Regions from separate parts of the Salinivibrio sp. PR932 genome, predicted to be linked through region 2. Evidence: predicted binding sites of a transcription regulator. Region 2 holds the regulator's gene; the other holds the start of a gene.
What was found. Region 2 encodes CRP, which controls carbon source genes, mostly activating them, when cyclic AMP is high. Its sites were predicted from a motif close to TGTGANNNNNNTCACA; they were not measured.
Positions count from the first base shown of each region.

Region 1: nagE (N-acetylglucosamine-specific PTS transporter subunit IIBC) is a predicted target of CRP. The motif match lies at 11,631-11,646, and genes of this name have one in related genera.

Region 1 is NZ_MUFM01000016.1:34,179-50,127, forward strand. It holds gene BZG84_RS09580 (citrate synthase) at 1-607, shown strand, start outside; gene BZG84_RS09585 (Nif3-like dinuclear metal center hexameric protein) at 668-1,426, opposite strand; gene BZG84_RS09590 (DUF2517 family protein) at 1,536-1,733, opposite strand; gene BZG84_RS09595 (DUF1853 family protein) at 1,861-2,658, shown strand; gene pgm (phosphoglucomutase (alpha-D-glucose-1,6-bisphosphate-dependent)) at 2,735-4,381, opposite strand; gene seqA (replication initiation negative regulator SeqA) at 4,410-4,952, opposite strand; gene BZG84_RS09610 (alpha/beta fold hydrolase) at 5,052-5,825, shown strand; gene BZG84_RS09615 (DUF2788 domain-containing protein) at 5,886-6,107, shown strand; gene fldA (flavodoxin FldA) at 6,233-6,760, shown strand; gene BZG84_RS09625 (DUF4442 domain-containing protein) at 6,807-7,292, opposite strand; gene fcrX (ferric iron uptake transcriptional regulator FcrX) at 7,489-7,935, shown strand; gene glnS (glutamine--tRNA ligase) at 8,070-9,737, opposite strand; gene nagE (N-acetylglucosamine-specific PTS transporter subunit IIBC) at 9,948-11,465, opposite strand; gene nagB (glucosamine-6-phosphate deaminase) at 11,767-12,567, shown strand; gene nagA (N-acetylglucosamine-6-phosphate deacetylase) at 12,579-13,715, shown strand; gene nagC (DNA-binding transcriptional regulator NagC) at 13,723-14,937, shown strand; gene BZG84_RS09660 (cation:proton antiporter family protein) at 15,298-15,949, shown strand, end outside.
Region 2 is NZ_MUFM01000011.1:20,047-35,995, forward strand. It holds gene tusB (sulfurtransferase complex subunit TusB) at 70-360, opposite strand; gene tusC (sulfurtransferase complex subunit TusC) at 370-723, opposite strand; gene tusD (sulfurtransferase complex subunit TusD) at 732-1,124, opposite strand; gene BZG84_RS07360 (helix-turn-helix transcriptional regulator) at 1,121-1,843, opposite strand; gene fkpA (FKBP-type peptidyl-prolyl cis-trans isomerase) at 1,969-2,757, opposite strand; gene BZG84_RS07370 (WD40 repeat domain-containing protein) at 2,884-3,867, shown strand; gene BZG84_RS07375 (SlyX family protein) at 3,885-4,106, shown strand; gene slyD (peptidylprolyl isomerase) at 4,201-4,689, opposite strand; gene BZG84_RS07385 (YheV family putative zinc ribbon protein) at 4,740-4,943, opposite strand; gene kefB (glutathione-regulated potassium-efflux system protein KefB) at 4,953-6,752, opposite strand; gene kefG (glutathione-regulated potassium-efflux system ancillary protein KefG) at 6,742-7,326, opposite strand; gene BZG84_RS07400 (ABC transporter ATP-binding protein) at 7,503-9,431, shown strand; gene BZG84_RS07405 (TIGR02444 family protein) at 9,374-9,919, shown strand; gene BZG84_RS07410 (hydrolase) at 9,906-10,868, shown strand; gene BZG84_RS07415 (YheU family protein) at 11,017-11,235, shown strand; gene BZG84_RS07420 (phosphoribulokinase) at 11,295-12,164, shown strand; gene crp (cAMP-activated global transcriptional regulator CRP) at 12,416-13,048, shown strand; gene BZG84_RS07430 (hypothetical protein) at 13,177-14,043, shown strand; gene BZG84_RS07435 (DUF1338 domain-containing protein) at 14,095-14,889, opposite strand; gene astD (succinylglutamate-semialdehyde dehydrogenase) at 14,900-15,949, opposite strand, start outside.

The DNA.
Region 1 (15,949 bases), on a different contig from region 2:
CGATCATGAGCAGAACGCATCCACCTCGACGGTCCGTCTAGCCGGCTCTTCAGGCGCGAACCCATTCGCGTGTATTGCCGCGGGGATCGCGTCACTTTGGGGGCCAGCTCACGGTGGTGCCAATGAGGCCTGCTTGCGCATGCTCGAAGAAATCGGTCATGTCGATAATATTCCTGAGTTTATTGGCCGAGCAAAAGACAAGGATGATCCTTTCCGTCTGATGGGCTTCGGACACCGGGTTTACAAAAACTACGATCCTCGCGCCACTGTGATGCGCGAAGCTTGTCATGAAGTATTGGAAGAACTGAGTATCCAAGACCCACTTCTCGATGTGGCGATGGAGCTCGAGCGTATTGCACTGTCTGATGATTACTTTATCGACAAGAAACTGTACCCAAATGTAGATTTCTACTCGGGCATCATTCTCAAAGCGATTGGTATTCCAACGTCCATGTTTACTGTGATTTTCGCAATGTCACGAACGATTGGTTGGATTGCGCATTGGAATGAAATGCACTCGGATCCCAACAATCGTATTGGTCGTCCGCGTCAGCTCTATACCGGCTACACGCAACGTGAATTCACGCCAATGAAACAGCGAGACTAACACCTTGCTTGCATAAAAACGCCGCCTAAACGAGGCGGCGTTTTTGTTTTCGTCAATCACTTATACCGGGTTGTCGATATCAATAAAATCCACCGTTAGGCCATATTGTTCAGCCAACCATTCACCGAGCGCTTTCACACCATAACGCTCTGTCGCATGATGGCCTGCAGCAATATAGTGGACACCCTGTTCGCGCGCTGAGAACGTCGTCCGTTCAGACACCTCACCCGACAGATAGGCATCCATATTCTGGTTTGCCGCTAAGTCGATAAAGTCTTGCGCACCGCCCGTGCATAAACCGACCGTTTCAATACGACGGGTGTGGCCGCCGTCAATAATCAAAGGGGCTCGGCCTAGAACCGCCGCCACTTGATGTTCAAACTGGGCTAAGGTCATCGGCGTCGAGAGCTTTCCGTAGACAGGAATCGATACGGGATTTCCGGGCTCTAACCCGCCGATCAACTCAATCCCCAATCGCTTAGCCAGTTGTGCGTTATTTCCCATGGTAGGGTGAATATCCAACGGCAAATGGTAGCCATATAAATTAATGCCATTTTCAATTAACGCTTTGATCCGTTGATACTTCATACCACGAATTTGCTGTGCTTCACCGCGCCAGAAGTAACCGTGGTGTACCAAGATGGCATCCGCATTCTGCTCAATCGCCGCATCAATAAGATCTTGGCAAGCCGTGACACCGGTAATCACTTTCTGTACTTGCTCACGCCCCTCAACTTGTAACCCATTCGGGCTATAATCTTTGATTTGGTCGGGCTTTAGCTCTGCGTTTAGGATTGCTTCGAGTTCGAGGTTATTCATGATGTCTCTTTCGTCGCTTTGAGATGTTGTATGTTAGTGTAACGTGCGGAATCGACATAAAAAAGCGGCTAACGTTTCCGTTAGCCGCTCAACCAGTAAGGCGTGATGTTTATAAAAAACCGCCCGCTTTTTCAGACTCAGCCAGCCAGACCGGCTTAGTACTATCTTTTAACCAGACTTGATGAAGATGACTATAAATACGCGATGCCAAAGGTGGCACCACTAATGTAGGCGCACATACAATACCTGCAACCACAACAGCGCTGCGACGCAAAACGACTTGGGTTTTATCGAACGGTTTATACATGACTAACCTCACTCATCTGACCAGTTGTGAGGAGAGTATATCATTCGTTTAGTATGTTTACTACATAATAGCGCAAAAATCGTTCAGCTACGACGATACAATCGATTAACAAGGTAATAAAATTACAATGACGACATCACCACTGTTTGCCCGTCGGCAGCAAATCGCAAAGGATATGGCTTGGATTCGCTCCCAACCGCCTTTGTTATCCTCTGCGGATTTTCCCATGGTCAATACCTCGACATGGCAAGTCGCTGATAACACCTTGGCAGAGATGTCTTATCGCGGACCACACCGCATTGGCTTTTACTACCAATGGCTATTAGCAAACCTAATTGCACAGCAACCTCACCTTAATGTGGTTGCTGAAGAGATACAGATTAATGATGCAGGTAAAACGGTTGGCGCCGTGGATTTCTTGATTGAAAATGGTGAGCAACTCGAACACTGGGAAGTCGCTGTAAAGTTTTATCTTGCCCATCAAGGTCGCTGGCTGGGTCCAAATGCTAAAGATGCATTAGACATCAAAGCTGAGCGTATGATGAACCATCAGCTTGCTATGTCCGATCATCCCCGCTTTTTAGCCGACCACCCACAATGGCGACCGCAAAAGAAGCGACTTTGTATCCACGGCCGTTTGTACCAGCCGTTTCACCAAAACGCACCACTCCCAGATGCACCCAGCGTCAATCTCGATTGTATTACTGGTTGGTGGTGCTGGCCCGAGGCCTTACCCCAAGACCGTCGTTATGCGTCTTTATCACGCGATCAGTGGTTGAGCATCCCTGATTTTCATACTTTACCCCGCTTTGATACAGCGGCGCTGGCTTCGCTGACACGCACTTGTCATTTGGTTGATGAGTATCTCACGCCCTGGTTTGTCGTCACCCCAGACTGGCCTCAAACTCTACCGCCTAAAGTATAGTGGCCGCCAGACGCACATAAAAAAGCCGCACCTTAACGGTACGGCCTTTACAACGCACGAGGGGATATTTGGCGTTTTATACCCCTTGCTCGGCAAAAACGTTATCCACGATCTGTTGCGCTTCTTTTTCAATCATGCGCAGGTGCGCCTCACCTTTAAAGCTCTCACAATAGATCTTGTAGATCTCTTCCGTACCAGAGGGGCGAGCAGCGAACCACCCAGACTCAGTGACGACTTTTAAGCCACCAATCGCTTCACCATTGCCTGGCGCGTGAGTCAGCTTTGCAGTAATGATATCGCCCGCTAACGTCTCCGCGGTCACCATTTCAGGGCTTAACTGGCTAAGCACTTGTTTTTGCTGCTTGTTCGCCACCGCTTGTAAACGGTTATAGGCGGGATCGCCATGCTTATTCACCAGTGTTTGATAGTAAGCGTGAGGTGTCATGCCGGTCACCGCGAGGATCTCAGCGGCCAGTAAACACAGAATAATGCCATCTTTATCGGTCGACCAAGGCTGTCCATCCAAGGTTAAGAAAGAGGCGCCCGCACTTTCTTCGCCACCAAAGCCAAGCTGGCAGTGATGCAGACCATCGACAAACCATTTAAAGCCAACCGGGACTTCCACCAGCTTTCTATCAAGATCCGCAACCACTTTGTCAATAATGGCACTCGACACGAGTGTTTTACCCACACCTAAGCGACTCGGCCATTGCTGACGATGGCGGAAAAGATAATCAATACAAACCGCTAAATAATGATTAGGGTTCATCAAGCCATCTGATGACACAATGCCGTGGCGGTCAAAATCAGGGTCATTCCCAAAAGCAAGATCATAGTGGTCTTTGTGTGCTAACAATCCCGCCATCGCATAGGGTGAGGAACAATCCATGCGGATCACACCGTCGCTGTCGAGAGGCATGAAGCCAAAAGTCGGATCGACTTTCTCATTCACGAGGGTAATATCGAGCTGATAATGTTCAGCGATTTTTTGCCAATAGCGAATCCCAGCCCCACCCAGAGGATCAACAGCCAGTTTTAATCCTGCCGCTTGAATGGCTTTAATATCCACGACACGCTCGAGCCCAGCGACATAAGGGGTCACTAAGTCTTGCTCTTGGTAGTAAGCGCTTGCCCGTGCTTCGTCAATAGCCAACCGTTTCACGCCTTCTAAGCCAGCATCTATATAATCGTTGGCTCGTGCTTCAATCGATTTTGTGATGGCCCCTTCTGCTGGGCCGCCATGCGGAGGGTTGTACTTAATTCCCCCATCTTGCGGTGGATTATGTGAGGGGGTGATCACAATCCCGTCCGCTTGCTCAGCATGATCACGGTTATAAGCCAGAATTTGTTGGGAAATGCCCGGCGTTGGCGTATAGCCCTGATCTGCTTGCGCAATAACCTCTACCTGATTGGCCGTCAATACTTCAACCACGGCACCGAAAGCGGGCTCGGACAGCGCATGCGTATCTTTACCCACAAAGACAGGTCCCGTGATACCAAGCGCACGGCGCTCATCACAGATGGCCTGAGCAATCGCGTGAATGTGATCACGGTTGAATGTTGTATTTAGTGCACTGCCACGGTGGCCTGATGTTCCAAACGCAACGCGCTGCGCCGGATTGCCGGGGGTTGGCTGGGCCTGAAAAAAGCGCGTGACTAGCGCTGGAATATCGCATAAATCAGCGGCGTCTGCGCGCTGCCCTGCTTGGGGATGCACTGCCATAAATCTCGTCTCCCATGAGTGGCATAGATTAAATCGCGTTGACAACCTTTTCGATCAAATCGCTGGGGAACTGCATTTTTTCCATAAGCTGCTCCACCATTTGGCGCTTACGGCCGGTATTAGTGTTGGTGATTACCCAAAAAGGTGTCTCTGGAATTTGTTTCGGCTTGGTGGTTTTGCCGCTTTCTAACAACGTTTGCTGATTGTCAGCAAAATACAGACGAGTGCGTCCTTTTAGAGCCATCCCATCGGCAAAACCTTGCTGGTCCACACGATATAGGGTGGTCAAAACGAGCATAAAGCGCCCGATTGCACGCTCTTGCGCTGCAAACTCATCCGAGATCAATAGCGATCGCATCGCTTTAACGCGATCAACAGACGCACTGCGTCCTGCATCTTTACTCACTACGATGCCGCTAGAACGAGAGGGTGTCGGTGCAGGCTGTGTTGACTGCTGCGCCGAATCCGACAGCAATAAGCGGCGCAAAATATCTGATGCGCTCTCACCAATATGCTGCGTTTGGCTGGCAATGTACCGGTATAGCTCCTCGTCAACCTCAATCGTCTTCATTGTTTTTCATCGAGTCCTGTTTGTCGTTTAACGGGGCGATTATACAGAGATAGATAGGTATACTCTACGCCAAAGCCAGTAATCTGAGAGAAAAGCAACGTGTTATTAAACGAAAAGTCTCGCGGTGAGGGCTCGCCGCTCGTATTGATCCACGGTTTATTCGGCAATCTCGACAATCTAGGCGGATTAGCAAAAACCTTGGCTGATCACTTTTGTGTTTATCAAATTGATCTACCTAATCACGGCCAGTCCTATCATACTAAGCTGGTCGATTATCAGGCACAGTCGGACGCGGTTGTCGCATGGATGGATCACCATCAACTCGACAAGGTGACATTAGTCGGTCACTCAATGGGCGGGAAAGTTGCTATGGCTATCGCACAGCGCTTTCCTGAGCGCGTGACACAGTTGGTGGTCATGGATATTGCCCCCGTCGACTATCAAGTTAATCGGCATGACGCGGTGTTTACGGCGCTAAAACGCACCCAAAACATTCCCTTGACCAGTCGTCAACAAGCACAATCCATCATGGATGAGACAATTGAAAACCCAGGCGTGACACAATTTTTATTGAAATCACTCTATAAAACCGATCAAGGTCACTACGCCTGGCGCTTCAATATTGATAATCTTTATCACGGTTATCGCGATATTATGGGCTGGCAGGCATTCGGACAGTATTCAGGCCCGACTCTGTTTGTAAAAGGTCAACAATCTGAATACATTTTGCCCGAGCATCGTGATGCGATTATAGAACAGTTCCCGCATTCGAAAGCGCACATGGTGGCAGGCACAGGCCATTGGCTACATGCTGAAAAACCTGCTGTGGTTGCCAACGTTATTGAGCGCTTTTTAATGCAGGGAGAGCGTTAACAGGTCTGTGACCCTTGTGGTATATTGCGCCGCATATGTCGGTGCTCAATGGAGGCACGCATGCTTTACGAGCACTTTCAATTGCTCGAAAAAATTGGCCTAGACCTCGTTTTTGCTGCCATTTTCTTTTTTATCGGAATGGCAATCAAAGACGTACTAAAAGAAGGCAATGTGCCAGTTTTTGGTCGACGTATTGTCTGGTTTGTTCTCACACTAGGCTGTGTTGGTTTTATTACAAAAGGGGTTATTCAACTGTTCTGGGAAGGTGTTGGCATCGGCTAACATCCCTAAACGGAGAATGATCCCACGTACGCTCTAGCGTATAGGAGTGTGAAAAAGCACCGCTTTTTCTTTAATTCGAGTTAGTTGCAAACAGCAACCCACTGAAAAAAACGGGTATTTTTTATATGGCGAGTGTAGGTCTCTTCTTTGGTAGTGACACAGGTAACACTGAAGCAATTGCAAAGAGCATTCAAAAGCAACTGGGCAAACAGATGGTCCATGTGCAGGATATTGCGAAAAGCAGTAAAGAAGATATCGATAACTTCGATCTTCTCCTGCTGGGTATCCCAACTTGGTACTATGGCGAAGCACAGTGTGATTGGGATGACTTCTTCCCAGAACTTGAGCAAATTGACTTCTCAACCAAATTGGTCGCCATCTTTGGCTGTGGTGATCAGGAAGATTATGCAGAATATTTCTGTGACGCAATGGGCACGGTACGTGACATTGTTGAAGCAAAAGGCGCGACCATCATTGGCCATTGGCCAACCGAAGGCTATGAGTTTGAAGCCTCTAAAGCCTTGGTAGACGACAATCACTTTGTCGGCTTGTGCGTCGATGAAGACCGTCAACCTGAACTGACCGATGAGCGTGTCAGCAAATGGGTGAAGCAAGTCTACGAAGAAATGTGTTTGGCGGAATTAGAAGACTAACTCGTCAATGAACCACCAAAACGCCAAGACTCTCTTGGCGTTTTTTCTATGCGGCGTCTTGGGTTAGGTCACGGTATTGACGTTTTTTTCTCACATATAAGGTGCGCTTCACTTCAGCCACCACCTCCCCCTTCGCGTCTTTGACATGCACAACAAACTCGGGTAACACTTTCTCCCCTCTTCCAGCCTGTTGCTGAATGTCTTGCAACACCGCATCGCTAATCACAAAATCGGCAAATAAGTCGGTGGTGCCCGGTTTGATGAAATTAATATCCGCTTGTTTATCCCACACATGATACTGTGGTCCGAGTATGCCCATTAACATCAAGGCATAAACAGGATCGGTCAGTGAAAAAATACTGCCACCATATTGTGTTCGATTCGCGTTTTTGTTCCACCAGCGCAGTTTTAACCGCATATTGACGCACTTAAAGTCGTCACTGATAGACTCAATATGGATCCCCGCTCCCCAGAAGGGAGGCCAACTATTTAATGCCCACTTCACAATTCTTGGTTTATAGAACCGATACATAACTGATTGACGTCCTTATCTGGTCTTACCAGACAATATTTACATCTAGAAAACATTGTTGCAACCAAGAATGATCAAAATTCGTTCGTCTAAACGTTCCTTGCTGTAGCGAGCGCCGAGCAATTTTGATAGTCTTAATAAATATTTTCCTTGCTAATCAAACTGTCTCTCGCAGGCAGAAAACAGGTAGATACACATGTCAGACAATAACCAGGCGTTGAAGCAAGCTGGGCTAAAAGTCACGCTGCCACGGCTCAAGATCCTAGAAGTGCTGCAACAGCCCGATTGCCAGCATATCAGTGCCGAAGACCTGTATAAGAAGTTGATTGATCTAGGCGAAGAAATTGGCCTAGCGACGGTATACCGTGTCCTCAACCAGTTTGATGATGCCGGCATTGTCACCCGTCACCACTTTGAAGGTGGAAAATCGGTGTTTGAGTTAGCGACTCAGCACCACCATGATCACCTCGTCTGTCTTGACTGCGGTAAAGTCATTGAGTTTTCGGATGATTTGATTGAAGAGCGTCAAAAGGAAATTGCCGGTCGTTTTAATGTTCGTCTTACCAACCATAGCTTGTATCTCTATGGTCACTGCCAAGAAGGCGACTGCAAAGCAGATCCATCGATTCACAATGATGACTGAATGATCAAGGCTTGAGTGACTTGATGTTGTCATAAAGAAGTCCTCTTTATGTCAACGTATTTCAGAACGGGACATAAACCTATAAAAAAGCCGGCAGTGTATGCCGGCTTTTTTTGATCGAGTAAAGACAAAGGTTACTTACCTTCAATCTTCGCCCATGTGTCACGTAAGCCTACGGTACGGTTAAAGACTAATGCCTCCGCACGACTGTCTTTGTTATCCGCACAGAAGTAGCCCGTGCGCTCAAATTGATAGCCAGCTTCAGGCTGCGCGTCTTTCAAGCTAGGCTCAACGTACCCGTGCATCACTTGCAAAGAGTCTGGGTTAATCGTCTCTACGAAGTTTTCTGCACTTGCAGGATTTGGCACAGTAAAGAGGCGATCGTACAAGCGGAACTCAGCCGGAACAGCTTCTGCCGCGGATACCCAATGGATTACCCCTTTTACTTTACGGCCATCTGCAGGGTCTTTTCCTAGCGTCTCAGGATCGTAGCTACAGTACACCGTAGTGATGTTTCCGTGCTCATCTTTCTCACAACGCTCGGCTTTGACTACATAAGCATTACGCAGGCGTACTTCTTTATCCAACACCAAACGCTTATATTTTTTGTTAGCCGATTCACGGAAGTCTTCGCGCTCAATCCAGATCTCGCGAGAGAAAGGCACCTGACGCTGTCCCGTCTCTGGTTTGTTTGGATGATTCGGGGCACTTAGCCACTCAACGTCATCCGCTTTGTTTTCAATCACCAGCTTGATCGGATCCAAAACGGCCATCGCTCGCGGTGCGCGTTCATTCAGATCATCACGAATACACGACTCCAGTGCACTCATTTCGATGATGTTATCTTGCTTGGTGACACCAATTCGTTTGCAGAACTCACGAATAGACGCAGGCGTGTAACCACGACGACGTAGACCAGAAATCGTCAACATACGTGGATCATCCCAGCCATTGACGAGCTGCTCTGACACCAGTTGGTTGAGCTTACGCTTGGACATCACGGTGTATTCCAAGTTTAGGCGACTAAACTCGTACTGATGCGGGGTGCAATCGATGGTGATGTTTTGCAACACCCAGTCATATAAGCGGCGGTTGTCTTGGAACTCCAGAGTACATAACGAGTGAGTGATCCCTTCCAATGCATCCGAGATACAGTGGGTAAAATCATACATCGGATAAATACACCACTTATCACCCGTCTGGTGGTGATGTGCAAAACGTACGCGATAGATAACTGGGTCGCGCATCACCATGAAAGGTGACGCCATATCGATTTTAGCGCGAAGACACGCAGTGCCCTCGGCAAATTCGCCCGCGCGCATTTTTTCAAATAACGTGAGGTTTTCTTCCACCGCACGATCACGATAAGGGCTCGGCTTGCCCGGCTCTGTCAACGTACCTCGGTACTCGCGGATTTGATCTGGGCTTAATTCGTCGACATACGCCAAACCTTTTTCAATCAGTTCAACCGCAAAGCCGTACAACTTATCAAAATAGTCTGATGAATAGCGCTCTTTACCTGCCCACTCAAAGCCAAGCCATTGGACGTCGCGTTTGATCGAGTCAACGTACTCAACGTTTTCTTTTTCTGGGTTGGTATCATCAAAGCGCAAATTGCACTCACCTTGATAATCCTGCGCAATACCGAAGTTCAGGCAAATAGACTTAGCGTGACCGATATGCAGATAGCCATTAGGCTCCGGCGGGAAACGGGTCACGACTGATGTGTGTTTTCCCTCCGCCAAATCTTTATCAATGATTTGACGAATAAAATTGGTTGGACGAGCTTCAGCATCACTCATCAAGGTTACCTCGTATCAAAACAGTGCGAATTTTACAGCTACATGGATACTATGATCTCTTATTCCGGCACTTTACTCAACCAGTTGTTGTTAAACTCGCCCTCGCATGCCCCTAAATGCGCTTTTTTTGTTCACCCCACCTCCCGAGCATAAAAAACGCCCAGCGTTAGCTGGGCGTTATCGGGTTTAGATTGTCTTTATAGTGGTCGCTTATGGCAATTTCACTGCAGACAAATCTTCATTATCCGGGATTTGCTTCATCTCACCGGCAATGATTTCGGCCAATGGGCCAAGAATGACTTGCAAGTTATTATCCCCTAACTTCACGACACCCATCGCGCCAATGGCTTTGAGTTTCGCTTCATCGACGATTTCACGGTTTGCCACCGATAGACGCAAGCGTGTGATACAAGCGTCGATAGATGTCAGGTTTTGATGTCCGCCTAACGCTTTGAGGTACTTACGTGCAAGCTCACGGTTGTCGCTGGTTTCATTCGTATTTGCGTTTCCAGCAGATGCGCCTTCAATGCTGTCATCTTCACGACCCGGGGTTTTCAAGTTCATGGCCATGATAGCCGCACGGAATGTCGCGTAATAAAGCACGAAGAATACCAAGCCCATCACAGGTAGCATGTACCACTCGTTGGCTACGGGGTTTTTTGACGACAACACCAAGTCGACAAGACCTGCAGAGAAGCCAAAACCGGCAGTCCAGTTAAAGGTGGCCGCGATGAACAAAGAGATGCCTGTCAAGAACGCATGCAACACAAACAGCACAGGTGCTACGAACAGGAAGGCGAACTCGAGAGGTTCAGTTACACCGGTAAAGAACGAAGCAAAACCGGCTGCAATCATGATAGATGCCACACGTGCTTTGTTCTCTGGACGTGCAGTGTGGTAAATCGCCAGTGCCGCCCCCGGTAGACCAAACATCATCACAGGGAAGAAGCCGGCCATGTACATGCCTGTGGTTCCCTTAATTGCTTCTCCAGAAGCAAGACCTTGTGCGCCCATCCAGAAACGGCCCAAGTCATTGATACCCACAGTGTCGAACCAGAATACCGCGTTAAGCGCATGGTGAAGACCGACAGGAATCAACAGACGGTTGAAGAATCCGTAGATACCTGCACCCGCGGCGCCTAAGTTAGTGATACTTTCACCGAAGTGAACCAAACCACCAAATACGACCGGCCATACAAACATCAGCACGAACGAAATCGCAATAGCGACGACTGAGACAAGAATGGGAACCAGACGTTTGCCACTGAAGAACGCCAGTGCTTTTGGCAGCTCTACACCGCTGTAACGGTTGTAAAGCTCTGCCGATACCACACCAATTAAAATACCGATAAATTGGTTGTTGATTTTGCTAAACGCCAGCTCATTGTTGTCTAGTGCAACATCCACGAGACCAATTTGGCTTACAGTACCAGGCGCACAAAGCGTGGTGATCACCATAAAGCCGACGAAACCTGCCAAGGCAGCCGCACCATCTTTATCTTTTGACATGCCGTAAGCCACGCCAATGGCGAACAGTAAAGACATATTTTCCATATCAATGATCGCCGCCCCTGACTTAATCAAGAAAGCAGCCAATGCGCTGTTACCACCCCAACCTGTTGGATCAAGCCAGTAGCCGACCCCCATCAAGATCGCTGCGGCTGGCAGTACCGCTACCGGTACCATCAGCGCACGACCTATACGTTGCGCGTATCCAAGAATATTCACCTTCGTTCCCCCTATGTGTTCTCAGAGCCATGCCGCAGTATTTGTTGTTTTCTGCGTCTGGCGTATCGCGTGAGATAATGACCAAAGCACTTTTTTTGTCAAACAATGTTAGTCAATTGCAGTTTATGTCAATAAATTCGCCTCGCAAATTAAAACCACCTTTTTTGTGAGTTTTATCACCGATCCACACCAAAAACAGAGAAATATGTTAGCCAGATCATAAAACTTATTTTATGATGAAAATAAATGAACATATTCGTTATGCTGTACCCGTAAGCCCACTGATTTATCGAGGTGTCCTGTGCGACTCATTCCATTACAAACCAGCCATCAAGTCGGCCTATGGTCGGCTAGATATATCGTTGATACTATTAATAAATTCGCTCCAAGCGCCGAACGCCCATTTGTGCTCGGACTGCCAACAGGCGGTACGCCACTGAATACTTACAAGCAACTGATCACCCTGTTCAATCAGGGCGAAGTGAGCTTTGAGCATGTGGTGACCTTCAACATGGACGAGTACTGCAATATCCCAGCCGACCATGACCAGTCATATCGTACCTTCATGTATGAAAACTTCTTTAAGCACATTGATATTAAAGAAGAAAACATCAACTTACTGAACGGAAATGCGAGCGATGTTGATGCGGAATGCAAACGTTATGAAGACAAGATCAAATCCTACGGCAAGATCCATCTCTTTATGGGCGGTGTAGGTAACGACGGTCACATTGCGTTTAACGAGCCAGCCTCTTCGCTGGCCTCTCGGACACGGATCAAAACCTTGACCGAAGATACCCGTATGGCAAACTCTCGCTTCTTTGATAATGATATCAACCAAGTACCTAAGCACGCGCTTACCATTGGCGTCGGGACGCTACTCGATGCTGAAGAGATCATGATTTTGGTCACTGGCCACAATAAGGCACAGGCACTTCAAGCAGCCGTGGAGGGGTCGGTCAATCACTTGTGGACTGTTTCCGCACTGCAGCTGCACCCTAAAGCCATGATTGTGTGCGATGCGCCTTCAACTGCCGAACTAAAAGTAAAAACAGTGAAGTATTTTCAGGAGCTTGAAGCCCAGAACATTCATAATTTATAAGGAATAACAGCATGTATGCGTTAACCCACTGCCGGATTTTTACTGGTCATGAAGTGCTTGATGACCACGCTATTGTCATCCGTGACGGCGTGATTGAGGACGTTTGCCCGCAACATGCGCTGCCGACAGAGATAGAAAAACGCTCACTCGACGGAGCTTACGTCAGCCCGGGCTTCATTGATCTGCAGCTTAATGGTTGTGGTGGTGTCATGTTTAACGATGCGATCACCACAGACACCATTGAGACCATGCACCGAGCAAACTTGAAGTCAGGGTGCACCAACTTCTTACCCACTCTGATCACGAGTTCAGATGATGACATGCGTGCGGCGATCAACGCGATGCGCGAATACAAAGCCCACCATCCGCATCAAGCTTTAGGCTTACACTTAGAAGGGCCTTACTTAAACAGCGCAAAAAAAGGCATCCACAGTCTCGACTATATTCGCCCCAGCAACGACAAGATGATTGCGTACTTGTGCGACAACGCCGACGTGATTACCAAATTGACGCTGGCGCCCGAACTCGCGCCCAAAGCGCACATTCAGGCGCTCACCAAAGCAGGCATTATCGTCTCCGCTGGCCACACTAACGCAACCTATGAGCAAGCACGGGAAGGCTTTGCTAATGGGATTGGGTTTGCGACCCACCTGTTCAATGCTATGACGGCGACTACCGGTCGCGAGCCCGGCATGGTTGGCGCGATTTATGATACGCCCGAGGTTTACACCGGCGTCATTGCTGACGGTTTCCATGTGTCTTACGCCAACATTCGTCTTGCACATAAAGTAAAAGGTGAGAAATTAGTGCTAGTTACTGATGCTGTGGCACCAGCAGGAGCCGACATGGATCACTTTATTTTTGTAGGCAAGAAAGTATATTACCGTGACGGCAAGTGTGTTGATGAGAATGGTACACTTGGCGGCTCTGCACTGACGATGAACGAAGCAGTTCGTAATAGTGTTGAGCATATAGGTATCGCCTTGGATGAGGCTCTGCGCATGGCAACGCTGTATCCTGCGCGCGCTATTGGTGTCGATCAGCTTTATGGCAGTATTCGCCCGGGGAAAATTGCGAATCTTGCTATTTTTGATCGCACACTCAACATCCGAGCGACGGTGGTTAACGGACAATATACACATAGCTAGGACATTTATGACTGGCGGACAAATCGGGAATGTCGACTTGGTAAAGCAGCTCAACGGGGCTGCCGTTTATCGGTTGATCGATCAACAAGGGCCCATCTCTCGCATACAAATTGCAGACGTGAGCCGTCTAGCACCCGCAAGTGTGACAAAAATAACCCGCCAATTGCTCGAACGTGGCTTGATCAAGGAAGTGGCTCAGCAAGCGTCAACCGGCGGTCGCCGAGCTATTTCTTTGACCACAGAATGCGCCCCATTCCATACCCTTGCGGTAAGACTGGGGCGTCATTTTATCGAGCTTTCACTCTATGATTTAAGTGGGACATCGCTTGCTGAACACGGGGAAGTTTTTCACTATCACGATCAAACCGAGTTAGTGAACGGCCTGATTCAGATTCTGAGTCAGTTTATTGACACCCACCAACAATCCATCAAAGAGCTGATTGCCATATCGGTCGTGATGCCCGGCCTGATTGATCCTGAATCTGGGGTCGTCGAATACATGCCTAACATCACGATTCAACAGCTAGCCCTTGCCGACACACTCCGTGAGGAGTTTGGTGTGCAAGCGTTTATTGGTAACGATATTCGCGGGCAAGCATTGGCGGAGCACTACTTTGGTGCCAGTCAAGCCTATTACGATTCGATGCTAGTCAGTGTTCACCATGGCACTGGCGCTGGGATTATCGTAAACGGGCAAATTTTCTTGGGCCATAACCGCAATGTAGGTGAATTGGGCCATGTTCAAATTGACCCTTTGGGTAAGAAGTGCCAATGCGGCAATTTTGGCTGTTTAGAGACCGTTGCCTCTAACGAAGCCATTATCGAACATGCACAACAGCTACTGGCTCAAGGGCACCCGAGCACGCTCAAACACGATGACAGTTTAACGATCGAAGCCATTTGTGAGGCCGCCGAGCAAGGCGATGAACTGGCAAGACAGGTATTGGTAAAGGTTGGCAATCATCTTGGCAAAGCCATTGCTATGACCGTTAACCTATTCAATCCTCAACTTGTGGTCATTGCTGGTAAGATCACGGCAGCAAAAAGTGTCGTCTTCCCCGCCATTCAGCGCTGTGTTGAAAACCAGTCACTGCCTAGCTTTCATCAAAAGCTAGACATTGTAAGCGCGAAGCTAGCAGAAAAACCTACCATGGCCGCTTTCTCGTTAGTTAAACGCGCCATGCTCAACGGCGAACTGTTACAAAAACTGCTCGAAGAGTGATCGTTTAACGGGTTTGACGTCTTGCTACGCAAACCCGTTTTTTCCGCAAAAATCTCACACTTTCCCTATCTAGCGTGTACATTATATACCCAAGCTATGGTGCGCTATAAGTTGGCAACGCGTCTCGGGCCTATCTCTTTTCTCAAAGTCGCGTAGACATCAAAGCGCCTTGTTCCTTATCGCTTAACCTCAGAGGAACTAAGCTCAAACAAGCTATTACTAAGGAGACCCATCAATGTCTCAAATTCATATCTTTAGTTGATTCAAAACTTTAAGATAAGTGTCGATGCTGTGTTTATTGGCTTTTGCACAAAAACACGGATTCTGTTTGCTCGCTAACTCACATAATAAGCATACGATATGGAACTGGTTTACATCTCAGCAGCCTTCATCAGCGGCTATATTCTGATGCGTTGTCACTTGCCACCTCTCGTTGGCTTTTTGATTGCTGGCTTTGCGCTACATGCGTTTGGCTACGAATCCACCCCGGTGATCTCTGATCTGGCCGATTTGGGTGTCACCTTGCTGCTTTTCTCGATTGGATTGAAGTTGGATGTCAAAACCCTACTTGCCAAGGAGATTTGGTTTGGCGCCACCGCCCATAACCTGCTGACTACGGGGTTGTTCACGCTGTCCTTGCTCGGCTTGAAAGCCCTAAGCGTGCCTATGCTTGCCGGTTTGAGCTTGTCAGAGTTGGCCCTGTTGGGTTTTGCCCTATCCTTCTCCAGTACCGTCTTTGCCATTAAGGCACTCCAAGAGAAAGGGGAGCTTAACGCCACCTATGGTACTTTGGCGATTGGCATTCTGATCATGCAAGATATCTTTGCGGTGGTCTTTATCACCGCTACGTCCGGAAAAACGCCTGAGCTCAGTGCACTACTGCTCTTTGCGTTACCTCTGCTTAAGCCAGTACTCAATAAGATACTAGATAACGCGGGGCACGGCGAAATGCTGGTGCTTTATGGCATTTTCTTGGCGTTAGTAGCGGGAGCGGGCTTGTTTGAGCTTGTTG
Region 2 (15,949 bases):
GATCTTTGCATCGTCTGTTTTTTCACCGATAGCAAGGAAGGCATTTTTATCCTTCGATAGCCTAGTCGATCACCATGTCATTTGCGTGACGTGATCCTCGGTGAGTTGAACCAACCCTTGCATATCAATCTGTTTAACTTGCGGATGTAGATGCGCTTGTACCCCACGGGCCATCACATCTTCTTCGAGCACATAAACCGAACGGTTATCTGTAAAAAGTGCCACACCCAAAGGGCTCTCTACCAGTGCGCCAAGGACTGCGTCATTGATCAAGACGATGACACTGTCAGGGGTGGCATACGCCAAACAGTGCGACAGCGCATGCGTTGCATAAGGGGACGATTTGATAATATGTAGCATCTGACTCTCTTAAAAATGCAGGATGCGATCACAGCGAGCGAGCTGTGCCTGAATGTGTTCACGTTCCAGCACTTCGCCCGTCAACACGCGCGCCGCATCACCCATGCCTCGTGCCGTCAGTGACGCTTGGCAAATATAGATATCTTCGACATCACACAGCGGTAGCATTTTAAAGCTGGCAATATAATCGCGACTAAGCACTGTGCTTGGGCGCTGCCCATCAATCAATTGCATCACCCCATCGCCAATGAAGAACACGCTAATCGTTTCGCAAAAAGCGGATGCCGCCAACAGCGCATCTAACCCCTCACGTCCGCTCGCTGAGCCATGCGGTGCGGTTGAAAAAACAAACCCGAGTTGCATACGTCCTCTTAAAATTGCAGTACACGATCGGCTGTCAACAAAGCTTCTGCCAAGGCACCGAGACCAGCTTGTTGATACCCATCAGCCAGGTTAGCTTGTGACAAGCCATGCTGCGTCGCTTCTTGCTCACTCACAATACCTCGACGTAATGCGGCAGCCACACAGGTTTCGAGTTGTACCTGATGTTCATTGGCTAAGGTCTGCCATGCCTTAACCAAGTCAAATTCGTCATTCGCAGGCACCGTTGTCGCAGCCCCGTTTAATACGCCATCTTGGTAGAAAAACACTTTGCTGACACTGTGTCCTTTGGCAATGGCCGCACACGCAAATTGATAGGCCGTACGCGCAAGTTGCGTCCCATAAGCCGGCTCTGAGACCACGAGTACGTAATTGAGGCTCATTTTTCCCCGTCTCCCGTTTTGCGTTGGCGCACGTAAAGGTACACAGTGTGCTTCGATATGTTGAGCCTATCAGCGACACGATGAATAGCATCTTTGATATCAAAGATCCCTTTATCATAAAGCGCCATCACAATTTGGCGGTTTTTGGTGTTGTTAGACACACTTTTATCCGCGTTGACTTCTTCAATGGTACGCTCAACGGTTTGATCCACCAGCTCTTCTACATCACTGGCAAAGTTAACCGATGACGCAGCTTGCTTGGCTTGATCATCGGGCATAAACGCTTGCAGCACCTGAGAGAAAGGGGCATCCAAGTTTATATTGATACATAACAGCCCGATAATGCGGCTTTCACCATTGCGGATGGCAACCGTGATCGATTTCATTAAGGTGCCGCTTTTCGCGCGCGTAAAGTAGGCGCGAGAAAAATTACGCTCAGACCCTTCAATGTCCCGCAACATCCGTAAGGCCAAATCCGTGATGGGTGACCCCACTTGGCGACCGGTGTTTTCACCATTGGCAATTTTGATTGCTGACTTGTTCAAGTCTTCTAGCGAGTGCAGTACGATTTCACAATGCTCGCCAATCAGCGCAGCCAAGCCGTCTACGACCGCGGCATAAGAGTGTAAAATCACACTGTCTTGCGCAGTAAATGGATTCGGCTCAATGAGCTCGCTTTCTGTCATGATTTCTGCGCCAAAATGCTCTGTCGGTACCACGTACGCCTATCCTTATTCGACAGTGAATCTGTGTTTATCTCAGCCAAGTTTAACAGAATCCAGCCCTAAAAAAGCAAAAGCCCCGGCAAAGCCGAGGCATTTTGGCGCGAAAACAAGCGTCAGGTTTACCCTTCACTCGCCTTCTCTTTGTTGGCATCGTCTTTGATTTCCAGTAGCTCAACATCAAACACAAGCGTTGAGTTCGCAGGAATGGACGCCGTATCTTGGTCACCGTAAGCCAGCTCTGGCGGGATCACGAAGGTGAATTTAGATCCAACCGGCATCAGCTGCACCCCTTCAGTCCAACCTGGGATCACACGATTAAGCGGGAAGGTTGCTGGCTCGCCACGATCGTAAGAGCTATCAAATTGGGTACCATCCGTTAGCGTGCCTTTGTAGTGCACCACCACAGTGTCTTCCGCCGCGGGCTTTTTACCGTCACCTAAGCTATCCACTTTGTATAACAAGCCAGATTCGGTTTCTTTCACGCCCTCTTGGCTCGCAAATTCAGTGCGATACTTTTCACCGTCTGCCAGCGCAGCTTCTGCTTTCTCTTTAGCTTGTTGCTGAGCCAGCTCAGTCACGCGTTGATCGAGTGACTGCAGTGCCGCTTGCGCTTGCTCGTCGGTCAGCTTGGATTCGCCATTAAAGACGTCCTGCACCCCTTGCAATACCAACTCTTTATCTAAATCCAAACCAATGTCGGCTTGTTGCTCTAGGTTGGCGTTGAGGTATTGCGCTAAAGACGCACCAATCGCGTAGGCTGCCTTGTCGTCATCATTAGCAAACGACGCTTCCGCTTGCGCTTGCTCAGCGGCTTGGTTCGTCTGCTCGACGTTGGTGTCGTCTTGTTGACAGCCGACGGCAAGGGCAACGGTTGCCGCGAGTAGCGACATCTTCATTACTGATTTCATTGGGTACTCCGTTGATGGTAAGGATAAATCCTCGTATGGTTGTCACTGACGCATCAACAATGCGAAAGCCTGATTCTATCAATATACTCGTGGTTATATGGCTGCACGTTTCGGAACTCAAGCATCATGCCCAAAATTCGCCACATTGTTTGCATTTTTCTCATCGCCATCACGCTAACTGGCTGTTGGCAGTCTGGCAAAGAAGCCCAGCGTTGGTCAATCCATCCTGAAGGCGCCACCAGCTTTAGCCTGAGTCGAGACGGGCGATTTGCGCTGCTCGCCTCCGAAGAAACCGACATTGTGCTGTGGGATCTGGTCACCAACCAAAAACTGGCGGATCTAGGGCCCCAAGATCCGAATGCAAACCCTGTGGTGGTCAGCCATATCTCCGACAATAAACGCTATGCCATCACCGCGACCGCGCAAAATTTTGCTGTCTGGGATCTTGCCTGGAGCCAAGCCGAGGGCTTGTGGTCGGTCTCTGAAGGCATTATCCGTGATGCGGCTATCAGCAACAACGGCCAAAAAGTGGTCCTCGCGATGTCGGACGGCAAAGCGCTATTCATCGACTTAGGCACAGGAAGACGCTTAGAGTTCCTTGCCCATCGCGATAAAGTCAATGCGGTCGCCATTTCCCCGAACGGCGCTTACGTCCTCTCAGGGGGCAATGACCATCATGCCTATTTTTGGGACACCAATTCCGGGCAAATTATCAACGACTTTCCTTATGACCAACGGGTGAAGCAAGTGGCGCTGCAACGGGAAGGGAAGTATGCCTTTGTCTCGGATGGCAGCAATCAAGCAATTATCTGGGCCTTACCCAGCGGTGAGAAGGTCAGTCAACTGGATATCTTTGCGCGCCAAGCGATTTATGCCAGTGCACGCTTTTCCGATGACGGCCGCCGACTCGCAACCGGTACTCCCTCACAGCGGGTCGAGCTTTGGGATGTTCAGACCGGTGAGAATCTAGGGCGTTGGGAGGCATTGGCTCAACCCAATACTCGCCCTCCCAGCGCGGTCGTGTATGATGTTGCTATCGACCCAACCGGCCGTGTGATTTCCGGCACCTCGGCGGGCATCGCCCAAGCTTGGTTAACCGACACCCCTTAATGCAGTGAGAAACAAAAATGAGTGAGATTGGCAAATTACAGCAACAAATTGACGATCTAGAGTGCAAGGTCGCGTTTCAAGAAGACACAATAGAACAGCTCAATGACGCTCTCACCCAGCAGCAAGGCGATATTGAGCGTATGACAGTGCAAATTCAGTATTTGGTCGGCAAACTGAAAGACGTCGCGCCGGCCAACATCGCCAGCCAATCGGAAGAAACCCCACCGCCGCATTATTAATTGCCAAGCGCTGGTGTCGATACACACCTGAAGACGGTGGATATGAAATAAAAAAGGCGCCAAACCGGCGCCTTTTCTCGTTGCTAATCACTGATTAGTGATCGTGACCGCAGCCACCTTCTTGGTGAATGTGGCCATGAGCAATTTCGTCTTCGGTTGCTGCACGTAGATCAACCACTTCCACAGAGAATGACAGAGTTTGGCCTGCCAGCATGTGGTTAGCATCAACAACAACTTCGTCACCGTCAACTTCGGTGACTTCAACCGGGATCTGACCTTGGTCAGTTTCCGCCATAAAGCGCATGCCGACTTCCACTTGGTCTACGCCTTGGAATACGTTCGCCGGTACACGTTGTACCATGGCTTCTTGATACTCACCGTATGCGTCGTCAGGACCTACAGTCACTTCAAACGCGTCGCCTTTCTCACGACCTTCCAGTGCCTTTTCCAGACCAACGATCAGGTTACGGTGACCGTGTAGGTACTGGAGGGGTTCTTGCGCTGTTGATTCATCAACTAACGCACCGTCTTCATTTTTTACTTGGTAGGCCAGGCTGACCACCACATCATTTGCAATTTTCATGCTCGCTCCGAGACCGGAAGGTTAATGGACTGCCGATGATAACGGATTCCCTACTCCGGTTTAAAGATCCCAATGACATTCTCTGCCGGCGGGGTTTCAGACTGTGACTGCTGTGCCGAATCCGGAAGCCGACTCTCATGGTAATCGCAGCTGACACATTCCACTTTGTCAATATTGTTTTCGCGCCAGACCCGCAAGGTATCTTGGCGCTGACATTTGGGGCACGCCGCCCCAGCAATAAAGCGCTTTTTCACAATTCCATCCTATTCATCTCGGTTCCAACTCTGGTGGCGCTCAATCTCTCCGCGCATTTCCCGATCGAAGATCTCTTCCAACTCTTTACGCGCCTCTTTCACGCGTGAAGCGGCGGCCATATCTTCATTATGCTGAGGTAAGAGGTCTTGCAATACCCGCATATCCAATTTTCGGAACAACACCTCGGCACGTTTTGCCTTGTAAGGATGCATGCCTAAGGACTCTAACGTCTGTCGGCCTAAATCAAGCGCGCCAAGAAATGTCTCCCGCGACAAGGTTTCGACGCCTAAGCCCATGAGCTGATAAGCCTCCACCCGACTTCGTGCTCGCGCTAATATCTTTAAGTTAGGGAAATGCCGCTGACAAAGATCAACAATCTCCATCACTTCATCCGGCGAGTCGGTGCAAATCACAATCGCCTCTGCGCTTTGCGCCCCTGCCGCCCGAAGCAAATCAAGCTGCGTCGCATCACCGTAATACACATCATACCCGAATTTACGTAACAGTTTGATTTGGGTGGGATCACGTTCCAAGATGGTGACACCAATTTTGTTGGCAAACATCAATCGACCAACCACTTGACCAAACCGACCGAAGCCCGCGATGATGACGCGCGCATCATGTTGATCAAATTGCGTCTGTGTCGGTAACTCCTCGGGTTCATTAAAGGTGCGTTCAAACCAGCGTTGCTGCAAGGTAAGCATCAAAGGCGTGGTCATCATCGACAGACTCACCACCACCAGCAAGAAGGCATTCAATTCTTGGCTGAGTAACCCTTCTGCGCGTGCCGCCGTAAAGATCACGAAAGCAAACTCACCGCCTTGGCTAAGCAACACCGCCATTTGACTGCGCGCTTTAGGTGCCACACCAAATAGACGCGCGAGCAGATAGATAAGTAACGCCTTACCACACACCAGTGCAAGTACCGCACCGAGCAAGGTCAGCGGATATTCCAGCAATAGACCGAGATCCACCGCCATCCCAACCGCAATAAAAAACAGCCCCAGCAACAATCCTTTAAAGGGATCGATGGCGGTTTCGAGCTCGTGGCGATACTCACTCTCCGCAAGCAGCACACCCGCAAGGAACGCACCTAACGCCATCGAGAGACCCAACTGCTGCATCGCAAGCGCAATACCAATCACCAAGGCCAGTGCCGCCACGTTAAACAGCTCGCTGACCCCGCTCATGACCACCAAACGGAATAGAGGCCGAAGCAAGAAATGCCCGCCGACCAACAGCGCGCCAATCCCCACAAACATCCATAGCACATCTAACCAGCTGCCGAGACTGCCTCCTGCCAGTGCGGGCATCACCGCCAACATGGGGATCACCGCGATATCTTGGAATAACAGAATCGCAAACCCTGCTTGACCGGATTCACTGCGCATAAGGCGCTGATCCTCCATAATTTTCATCGCAATGGCAGTGGAGGAGAGCGCCATGGCCATGCCCACAATAAAGCCCTGCCGTTCCGTCAGGCCAAACATCACCCCAACAGCACCTATTACCAAGGTGGTCACCACCACTTGGCTACCACCCAGCCCCAGTATCGGCCGGCGCATCTGCAGCAGTTTTTTAGGGTTCAGTTCCAAGCCAATCAGAAATAGCAGCAATACCACCCCGAATTCAGAAAAATGGAGAATAGACTCCACATCGCTGATAAGCCCGAGCCCCCAAGGACCAATCACGATGCCAGCCATCAGATAGCCTAATACCGAGCCCATTCCTAACCGCTGCGCGAGTGGGACGGCAATGACCGCCGCGAGCAGAAAAATAAAGGCCGCAGACAGCAAGTTATGCTCCATGCTCACCTCCCGCATGGGCGAGCGGATCACGAATCCAATCGGCATACAATTCCGCAAACGCATCCCGATCAGCATCACTAACACGGCGTGCCCAATGCAAGACCAACGGCGGAAGCCACTCCATGCGGCAAAGAGCTGCGGTCAGCTCAAACGGCTGGAGAAGCTCTTGCATCGAGTACTTGTTGTATCCGCTTTTAGTGAACGCCTCAGCCGCCCCTCCAGTAGTGACGACAAAACGGCAGGTTTTTCCTGCTAGCGCATCCCCTCCCTCGCCATGTGCAAAACCTTTGCCTAGCACCACATCAATCCATTCTTTCAATAACGCCGGACAGGAATACATTTGTAGCGGGTGTTGAAAAACAATCACATCAGCTTGTTGCACCCGTCGGCGCTCATCGTGCACATCAACCACAAAGTCGGGATAGGTTGCGTAAATATCGTGAACGGTCACGTGCGGAAAAGAAGAGATAGCGGCAAGCAGACGTCGGTTCGCCACCGACTGATCAGGGTCGGGATGGGCAAAGATCACCAACACCGACGCGGGGTCTTGGTATGCATCCTTGTCATTGGGCATAGGCATCCTTGTTATCACGGCAAGAGTCAGTTTTCATGCTTGTTTTTAACCTTAACACACAAAACACACAACACAGATCGCGCCAGTTAGGCCGACTGACGGGGAAATTTGGCAATCCCCGCACCAAGCTGGTATAACGACGACGCACCCAAACCACACTAGCGCACTGAATAATCATGATTAGCTTTTCTGACATCCAATTACTGCGCGGTGGCAAGCCACTGCTCGATCATACCTCTGCCACCATCCATCCTGGCGACAAAGTCGGATTGGTCGGAAAAAACGGCTGTGGCAAATCTAGCTTGTTTGCGCTGCTTCGCCACCAGCTGACGTTAGATGCGGGCAGCTATCATTATCCTAGCCAATGGCAAGTAGCATGGGTGGCACAAGAAACACCCGCACTGGAAAAAAGTGCGCTCGAGTATGTCATTGATGGCGATGCTGAATACCGTGAACTGCAGATGGCCTTGTCGGATGCCGAACAACGCGATGACGGTCATGCCGTAGCGACCTTACACGATAAACTGGATGCCATTGGTGGCTACAGTATTGAGGCCCGCGCCGCCAGTTTGCTCGATGGCTTGGGGTTTAGTCAGGCGCAAATGCAATGGTCCCTCACGCAGTTTTCGGGCGGCTGGCGGATGCGCTTAAACCTTGCCCAAGCACTACTGTGTCGTTCCGACCTCTTGCTACTTGATGAACCAACCAACCACCTCGATTTAGATGCCGTGATGTGGCTGGAAAAATGGCTACAGCAATACCCCGGTACCTTGGTGCTGATTTCCCACGACCGTGACTTTCTTGACCCTGTGGTCAACCGCATTATTCATATTGAGCATCAGCAGCTGAATGAATACACGGGCAATTATTCCGACTTCGAGCAGATGCGGGCGCAGAAGCTGGCGCAACAACAAGCGCAGTTTGAAAAGCAAAAAAAGCAAATTGCCCACATGCAATCTTACATCGACCGCTTTCGTTATAAAGCCTCAAAGGCGCGCCAAGCGCAAAGCCGGATTAAGGCTCTGGAGCGGATGGAAAAGGTGTTGCCAGCGCAATACGATAATCCGTTTAGCTTTACCTTCTTCACCCCAGATGCGCTCCCAAATCCTATCTTGATGATGGACAAGGTCGCAGCGGGGTACGACAAGACGCCGATTGTGGAAAACATCCGCCTCAATCTAGTCCCAGGCGCGCGTATTGGTTTGTTGGGCCGCAATGGTGCGGGTAAGTCTACGCTGATCAAACTCCTTGCTGGCACCTTACCAGCCATGGCCGGTGAGCTCAGTTACTCCCAAGGGGTAAAAATTGGCTATTTTGCGCAGCATCAACTTGATACCTTGCGCATTGACGAAACCCCGCTGCAACATATGAATCGCCTTGCGCCTACCACAGCCGAGCAAACGCTACGTGACTTCTTAGGGCGCTTTGGCTTTCAGGGGGATAAAGCGCTTGAGACCATTGGTCCCTTTTCGGGAGGCGAGAAGGCACGCTTGGTATTAGCGTTATTGGTGTGGCAAAAGCCTAACCTGCTGTTGCTTGACGAACCGACTAACCACCTTGATTTAGACATGCGCCAAGCCTTGACGCTTGCCCTACAATCGTTTGAAGGGGCGATGGTGATCGTCAGCCATGATCGCTTTTTGCTGCGCGCGACCACCGACGATCTTTATCTTGTCGACAACGGCGCGGTGCAACCCTTTGACGGTGACTTACACGACTACCATCGCTGGCTTGGCGAGCAACAGCGTGCCGACCGTGCGGAAAGTAAAAAACAAAACACCGATGACAAAGCCGCCCCCCAGCAACGTCAGGTCGATCGTAAGGCACAAAAGCGTCGCGAGGCCGAACTTCGCCAAAAAACCGCGCCACTTCGTAAAAAAATTGACAGCCTAGACACAAAAATCGAACAGCTCTCTGCCATTATTGCCGATGCAGAGACCAAACTGGCCGACCCAACAATTTATAGCGCAGACCAAAAAGCCCAACTCGCGGAACAATTACAACGCCAGGCTGATGCCAAATCAGCGCTGGAAGAGGTAGAGCAAGAATGGATGGAGCGACAGGAAGAACTGGAAGCCATGGAGGCGGCATTCAATCAAGCCTAATTCCCGGCAAAGCGAATGCAGCCGATCTGTGGCAGTTTTGTTTGCAACACTACGGCAAGCAAGACGTGAAACAGGCGTGTCTTAAATTGCAAGATCAGCATCAGGGCAACGTCAACCTTGCCTTGTTGCTGGCTTGGTTGGAAAGTCATGGCTATGGCCTTGCCCCAGAGAGCCTCAGCCAGCTTAAACAATCGCTTAGCCGCTCTGAGCACTTGCTGATTGCCTACCGCAACCTGCGTCGCGATATCAAACCGCGCGTTGGTGCGGGACAATATAAAAAAATGCTGAATTTTGAGCTCAGCCTCGAAAAGTTCCAGCAACAAGACCTCATCCACGCCTTGAATCAACAAACATGGCTGACCGAATCGCCCTCGCCGTTGGCGTATTATTGCCGTCAGCTCTCGCCCTCGGCCAAATCGCTCTATCCCGCCCTGCGCGCCAGTGTGATCAAAGACGATGAGCAAGGAGACGCCGATGACGCCCTTTGAACCGATTCCCAGCGCCCGTAATCCACACCTACAAACCATCATGCCACGGCTGATACGGCGTCAACCCGTGCTCTCTCCTTTGTGGCAACAGCTGGATTTACCGGATGGTGATTTTGTCGATCTCGCTTGGACGCAGACACCTAAGCCCGGTCAACCGATAGTGGTGCTTTTTCATGGCCTTGCTGGCAGCTTTCATAGCCCATACGCGAATGGGTTACTGGCTGCTTTTCAGCGCCGAGGCTGGTGCGGTGTGGTGATGCACTTTCGCAGTTGCAGTGGCCGATTAAACCGCGTCCCGCGCACTTATCACTCAGGCGAGACACAAGACGCGCGCTATTTTTTGACCACATTACGTATGCGTTATCCTCAGCATCCCATTCATGCTGTGGGCGTATCGCTAGGCGGCAACATGCTGGTGCGCTATTTGGCAGAGTATGCGGACGATCCGATCGTCTCCAGTGGCTGCGCAGTGTCACCCCCCTTAGACCTTGCCGCCTGCTCGTTACGCATTCAGCAAGGATTCTCACGTGTCTACCAAGCGTATCTGCTCCGATCGATGCGGCAAACCCTGTCAGATAAGCTTACGCGGCACGCCCAAGTGGGTCGTTGGCAAGCTGGCGAGCAGCCCCGTATTGCGACCTTATTCGAGTTTGACCAAACCGTCACCGCACCACTGCATGGATTTGAGGACGCACATCATTACTACCAGCAATGCAGTGGCCTATCCGTGTTGCCTGCGATCCGCACCCCTTTGACCATCATTCATGCCAAAGACGATCCTTTTATGACCGACGCGGTGATCCCAACCACGCCATTACCGGCCAATATACGCTATCAACTCACTGACCATGGCGGACATGTTGGGTTTGTCACTGGCCGTTGGCGTGCACCGCGTTTATGGTTGGAAGAGGCAGTGCCCGCGTGGATAGCTGAGCAACTCGACACCTGATGCCCCTATTCGTCACGATAAATTGTGACTGAATCGACATAGATACACTGCACCTACGCGCATAATTCGGTAAAATGGGAGCTAATTCACAACCTAAGCACGGAGATGGCGTCCGTGCCATCTAGGTGTCAGCAAAAGGTGATGTAGTATGATGGTTCCATGGCAATCTGTGCCAGCCGAAACCTTGACCAATTTAATTGAGCACTTTGTGTTGCGGGAAGGGACAGATTACGGTGAGCAGGAAGTCAGCTTTGCTGAGAAAGTTGAACAAGTGCGCGAACAATTAAAATCCGGCGATGCCGTGATTGTATACTCTGAGCTGCATGAGACAGTGGATATTCGTCGTCAGCGCGATCTCAGACCGTAACACCGCCTCCCATTGTGGGCTGCGGTGTAAATTCAGACTGATCAATGACAGGGCTCGTCATGTCGGCTAAACACCCAATCATCGCTGTGACCGGTTCATCTGGCGCAGGCACAACCACGACCTCCGAAGCGTTTCGCAAGATGTTCAATATGATGAACATCAAAGCCTCTTGGTTAGAGGGCGATAGCTTTCACCGCTTCACGCGGCCAGAGATGGATGTTGAGATCCGTAAAGCACGTGAACAAGGTCGTCATATTAGCTACTTTGGCCCCACGGCCAACGACTTCCCACGCCTTGAGCAATTTTTTAAAGAATATGGCGAACAAGGCACCGGCAAGTATCGTCGTTATCTACACACCTTTGATGAAGCCGTGCCTTATAATCAAATGCCGGGCACCTTCACTCCCTGGCAAGATCTGCCTGAAAATACCGACGTATTATTTTATGAAGGCTTGCATGGCGGAGTGGTGGATGGTGACGTCAATGTCGCCCAACATGTTGATTTACTGATCGGCATGGTGCCTATCGTTAACTTGGAGTGGATTCAAAAGTTTGTCCGCGATACGCGCGACCGCGGCCATTCCCGCGAGGCCGTTACGGACTCCATTGTGCGTTCCATGGACGATTACTTGCACTATATTACGCCGCAGTTTTCTCGCACGCATATTAACTTCCAACGCGTCCCAACCGTAGATACATCTAACCCGCTGAATGCAAAAGGGATCCCGTCACTCGACGAAAGTTTTGTCGTGATCCGCTTTCGTGGCATGAAGAACGTCGATTTTCCTTATTTACTGCAAATGATCAGTGGCGCCTTTATGTCTCGGCACAACACGCTGGTCGTGCCCGGCGGTAAAATGGGATTTGCGATGGAGCTGATTATTCGCCCCTTGATCCAACAGTTGATTGAGAAAGGCAAGATAGGTTAAGCGCCGTAGCGCACTTAACGTGTATTACTTCTCAGGTCGTGATCTTAGCCACATTTTTGCCGAATTTTTAGGCGGTTGGCTTAGATCAAAATCAAGAAATCCAGATAGAAAAAAGATACACTCTTGTTAACATACAGTGAGCTTGTAGCCTGCGCCAAGACCTCGTATTCTGTGCATTGGACTGATGGGTTTCCATTCAGACAAAGACAGGACGTCGTTGCCGGGCAACACATGCAGAGGAAATAAGTTATATGGTTCCAGGAAAACCTCAAACAGACCCTACACTCGAGTGGTTCCTTTCACATTGTCATATTCACAAGTACCCGTCCAAAAGTACTCTGATCCATGCAGGGGAAAAGGCGGAGACCTTGTACTACATCGTGAAAGGTTCTGTGGCCGTACTAATCAAAGATGAAGAAGGCAAGGAGATGATCCTGTCTTACCTTAACCAAGGTGACTTCATCGGCGAACTTGGTCTGTTCGAAGAGGACCAAGAGCGCACCGCATGGGTACGTGCGAAATCACCTTGCGAAGTGGCAGAAATTTCATTCAAGAAATTCCGCCAGCTGATCCAAGTTAACCCAGACATTTTGATGCGTCTCTCCTCTCAGATGGCGCGTCGCCTGCAAGTGACCAGCCAGAAAGTGGGAGACCTTGCCTTCCTGGACGTGACCGGCCGCATTGCACAAACCCTACTGAACTTGGCGAAGCAACCTGACGCCATGACTCACCCTGACGGCATGCAAATCAAGATCACGCGTCAGGAAATCGGTCAAATTGTTGGCTGTTCGCGTGAGACGGTTGGGCGTATCCTTAAAATGCTGGAAGAGCAGAATCTTATCTCAGCTCACGGTAAAACCATTGTGGTTTACGGCACACGCTAATCCTCGCGTGTTGCGATAAAACCGGCGCTTTTGCGTCGGTTTTTTATTTTTATTGACTGGAAACTCATTACCTAAGTTCTACACTTCAAAAACGACCCATCTAACAACTGATTAACAGGATGTCGTTTATGAGAAGCTTACGTCACACCCTTGCTGCATTGCTACTCGCGGCGGTTTCTTCAACTGCTGCGGCGAATATCACCATTGTCCACCCAGAACCACGGGCTGGCTCTGCCCTCGATTTATACGCTATCGACTTGATTGAGTTTTTAGCGGAAAAATCGGGTGAGTCTGTCACGTTACAGGCCTTTCAAGGCCAAATTGGCTCTCAGTCTCGTAAAGTAGAAATGCTGAAACAAGGACGACTGACGGTAGATTGGCTCGGGGCCGACCGTACCCTTGAGTCAGAGTTACTTCCCATCCGTTATCCAGTTTTTCGGGGTCTCTTAGGCCATCGCTTGTTCATTACTAATCAAGCCACCGAACCCAAGCTTGCACAAATCAGTGACCAAGCAGGGCTCAATAATCTGACCATGATCCAAGGGCAAGGCTGGGCCGATGTGAAGGTCTTGCAGTCAGCGGGATTTCGGGTTCGAGAAATTTCAAGCTTTGAGAATATCTTTAAAGCCGTCGATACCGGACGGGCAGACCTCTTCCCGCGTGCGCTTATCGAACCTTTTAGCGAACTGGCAGAGCGACCTCAATATGCAAATCTGTTGGTCGATCCGCACTTAATGCTGATCTATCGCTTCCCGATGTTCTTGTTTGTATCGCCCCAAAACCCAGAGGTGGCGACCATGCTCAATGATGCCTTTGCGGCCGCCTATCAAGACGGATCCTTCATCGAATTTTTTGAGAATGCGCCTCTGGTAAAAGAGACCTTTGAGAAAGCCAATATTGGTGAGCGCACCTTTATTCGCGTCGACAACCCACATCTGAGTAATGAAACTCAGGCGATTGACGATAAATTCTGGCTCGATATTGAAAGTCGCTAAACACAGCCACCCAAAAAAGGAGAGCATCGCTCTCCTTTTCTTCTCTCGCCACTATTGATGCGTACTTTCAAAGATTTTATCAGCCGAGGCGGCGACAAAACCTTGATAAAGTTCACCGTCCGGAAGCGGATACCGTTTCGCAAACTCGTAGAACCCCCCCGGAATATCATGGCGTGCATCGCTAAATTGCACCGGCACGCGATCAGCCATCGTCGAGGATTGCTCCAAAAAGACTGATGCATCCCCTTTGACCTCCCCGCCAGATTCGTTAATGGTAAAACCATTTTGGCGCAAGGTATCGTTAACCGCTTGACAGCTATCATGGTTGTTCAGCTGATTCACGCTGACGGTAAAGTGGTTCGCCCCATAGCCATGCGCTGCCACCCAAGCTGCATATTCACTTTCATCCGCTAACGTCTTGTAGGTTTGCCAATCCAACTCCCACAAACGTCCTTGATGAAGAAAATCGCTCCCTTTCAGCGCATCATCGTCTACATTCGCCACTAAGTCGCGCACGATGGATTGCAATGTTGTCGAGCATTGGCCCACCATCAATTCACTAATAAACACTTTCGGCATCAAAGGGTCGGGATGCTCGTAGTGACGTGCGTTGAGCTTCTTCGCTTCAAAGGTGTACTCACCTTTCGGTTCATAGCCCAACGCAATAAAAGGACGGGCAAGCTTGTCCAGCCCTACATTAGGCAGTGCAAAGGTGCGCAGTGCAATGTGATCATTGATCAGGGGTTGGCCTTCTTCGAGCAACCCATGCACTTTCTGCGCAGAAGGGCAAAGACGCTGGGTGTAGTCTTGCCACAGTCTGTCAAATAACGCTTGGCAACTATCCATGTTGTTCTCCTTAATCAAGAGGCGTGATCCCCGGCGCAAAGCTCTCGGGCAAGGTGACCTGCTCGCCTTCCATCGATGCCATAGGGTAGGCACAATAATCGGCGGCATAATAAGCACTTGGACGCAGGTTACCCGACGCGCCCGGACCACCAAATGGTGCATCCCCACTGGCACCGGTCAATTGACGGTTACGGTTTACAATACCGGCGCGAATATGGTCAAGGAAGTATTGCCATTCACCATCGTCGTCACTGATAAGGCCTGCCGATAAGCCGTAGCGGGTATCATTCGCTTTCGTCAATGCATCGGCCATATCGGTGTAACGCTGCACCTGCAATAAAGGACCGAAGTATTCTTCATCGGGTAACTCGGCGATCCCGCTAACATCAATGATCCCCGGCGAGATCACGGCATCATGGCGATGTTCACAAGCGACGACTGGCTTGCCACCGAGATCGATCAGTTTTTGCTGAGTGGCTAAGATCCCTTCGGCTGCCGCCACAGAGATCTGTGCGCCCATAAAGGGCGCCGGATCATCGAATTGGCCGCCCACACGGATCGTTTTAGTCCACGCTGCCAAGCGCGCCAAGATCTTGTCACCCACCTCCCCTTTAGGAAGAAGCAAACGACGTGCACACGTACAACGCTGACCGGCACTGAGGTAAGCCGATTGAATAATGGTATAAACCGTGGCATCCACACCACTATGTTTATCACTGATAACCAGTGGGTTATTGCCCCCCATTTCCAATGCCAGCATTTTGTCCGGTTGGCCGGCAAACTGGCGATGGAGGATGTGTCCGGTGTTGGCACTCCCGGTAAATAGAAGGCCATCAATACCTCGCGCTTGTGCTAGCGCTTCGCCGGTATCACGACCCCCTTGCACCAAGTTAATCAGCCCAGCAGGTAGACCGGCTTCTAACCAGTAGCCAAGGGTTTGTTCAGCCACTTTAGGCGTCAGTTCGGATGGCTTGAAAACCACACTGTTTCCGGCCAATAGTGCCGGGACAATATGGCCATTAGGCAAGTGACCGGGGAAATTATACGGCCCAAACACTGC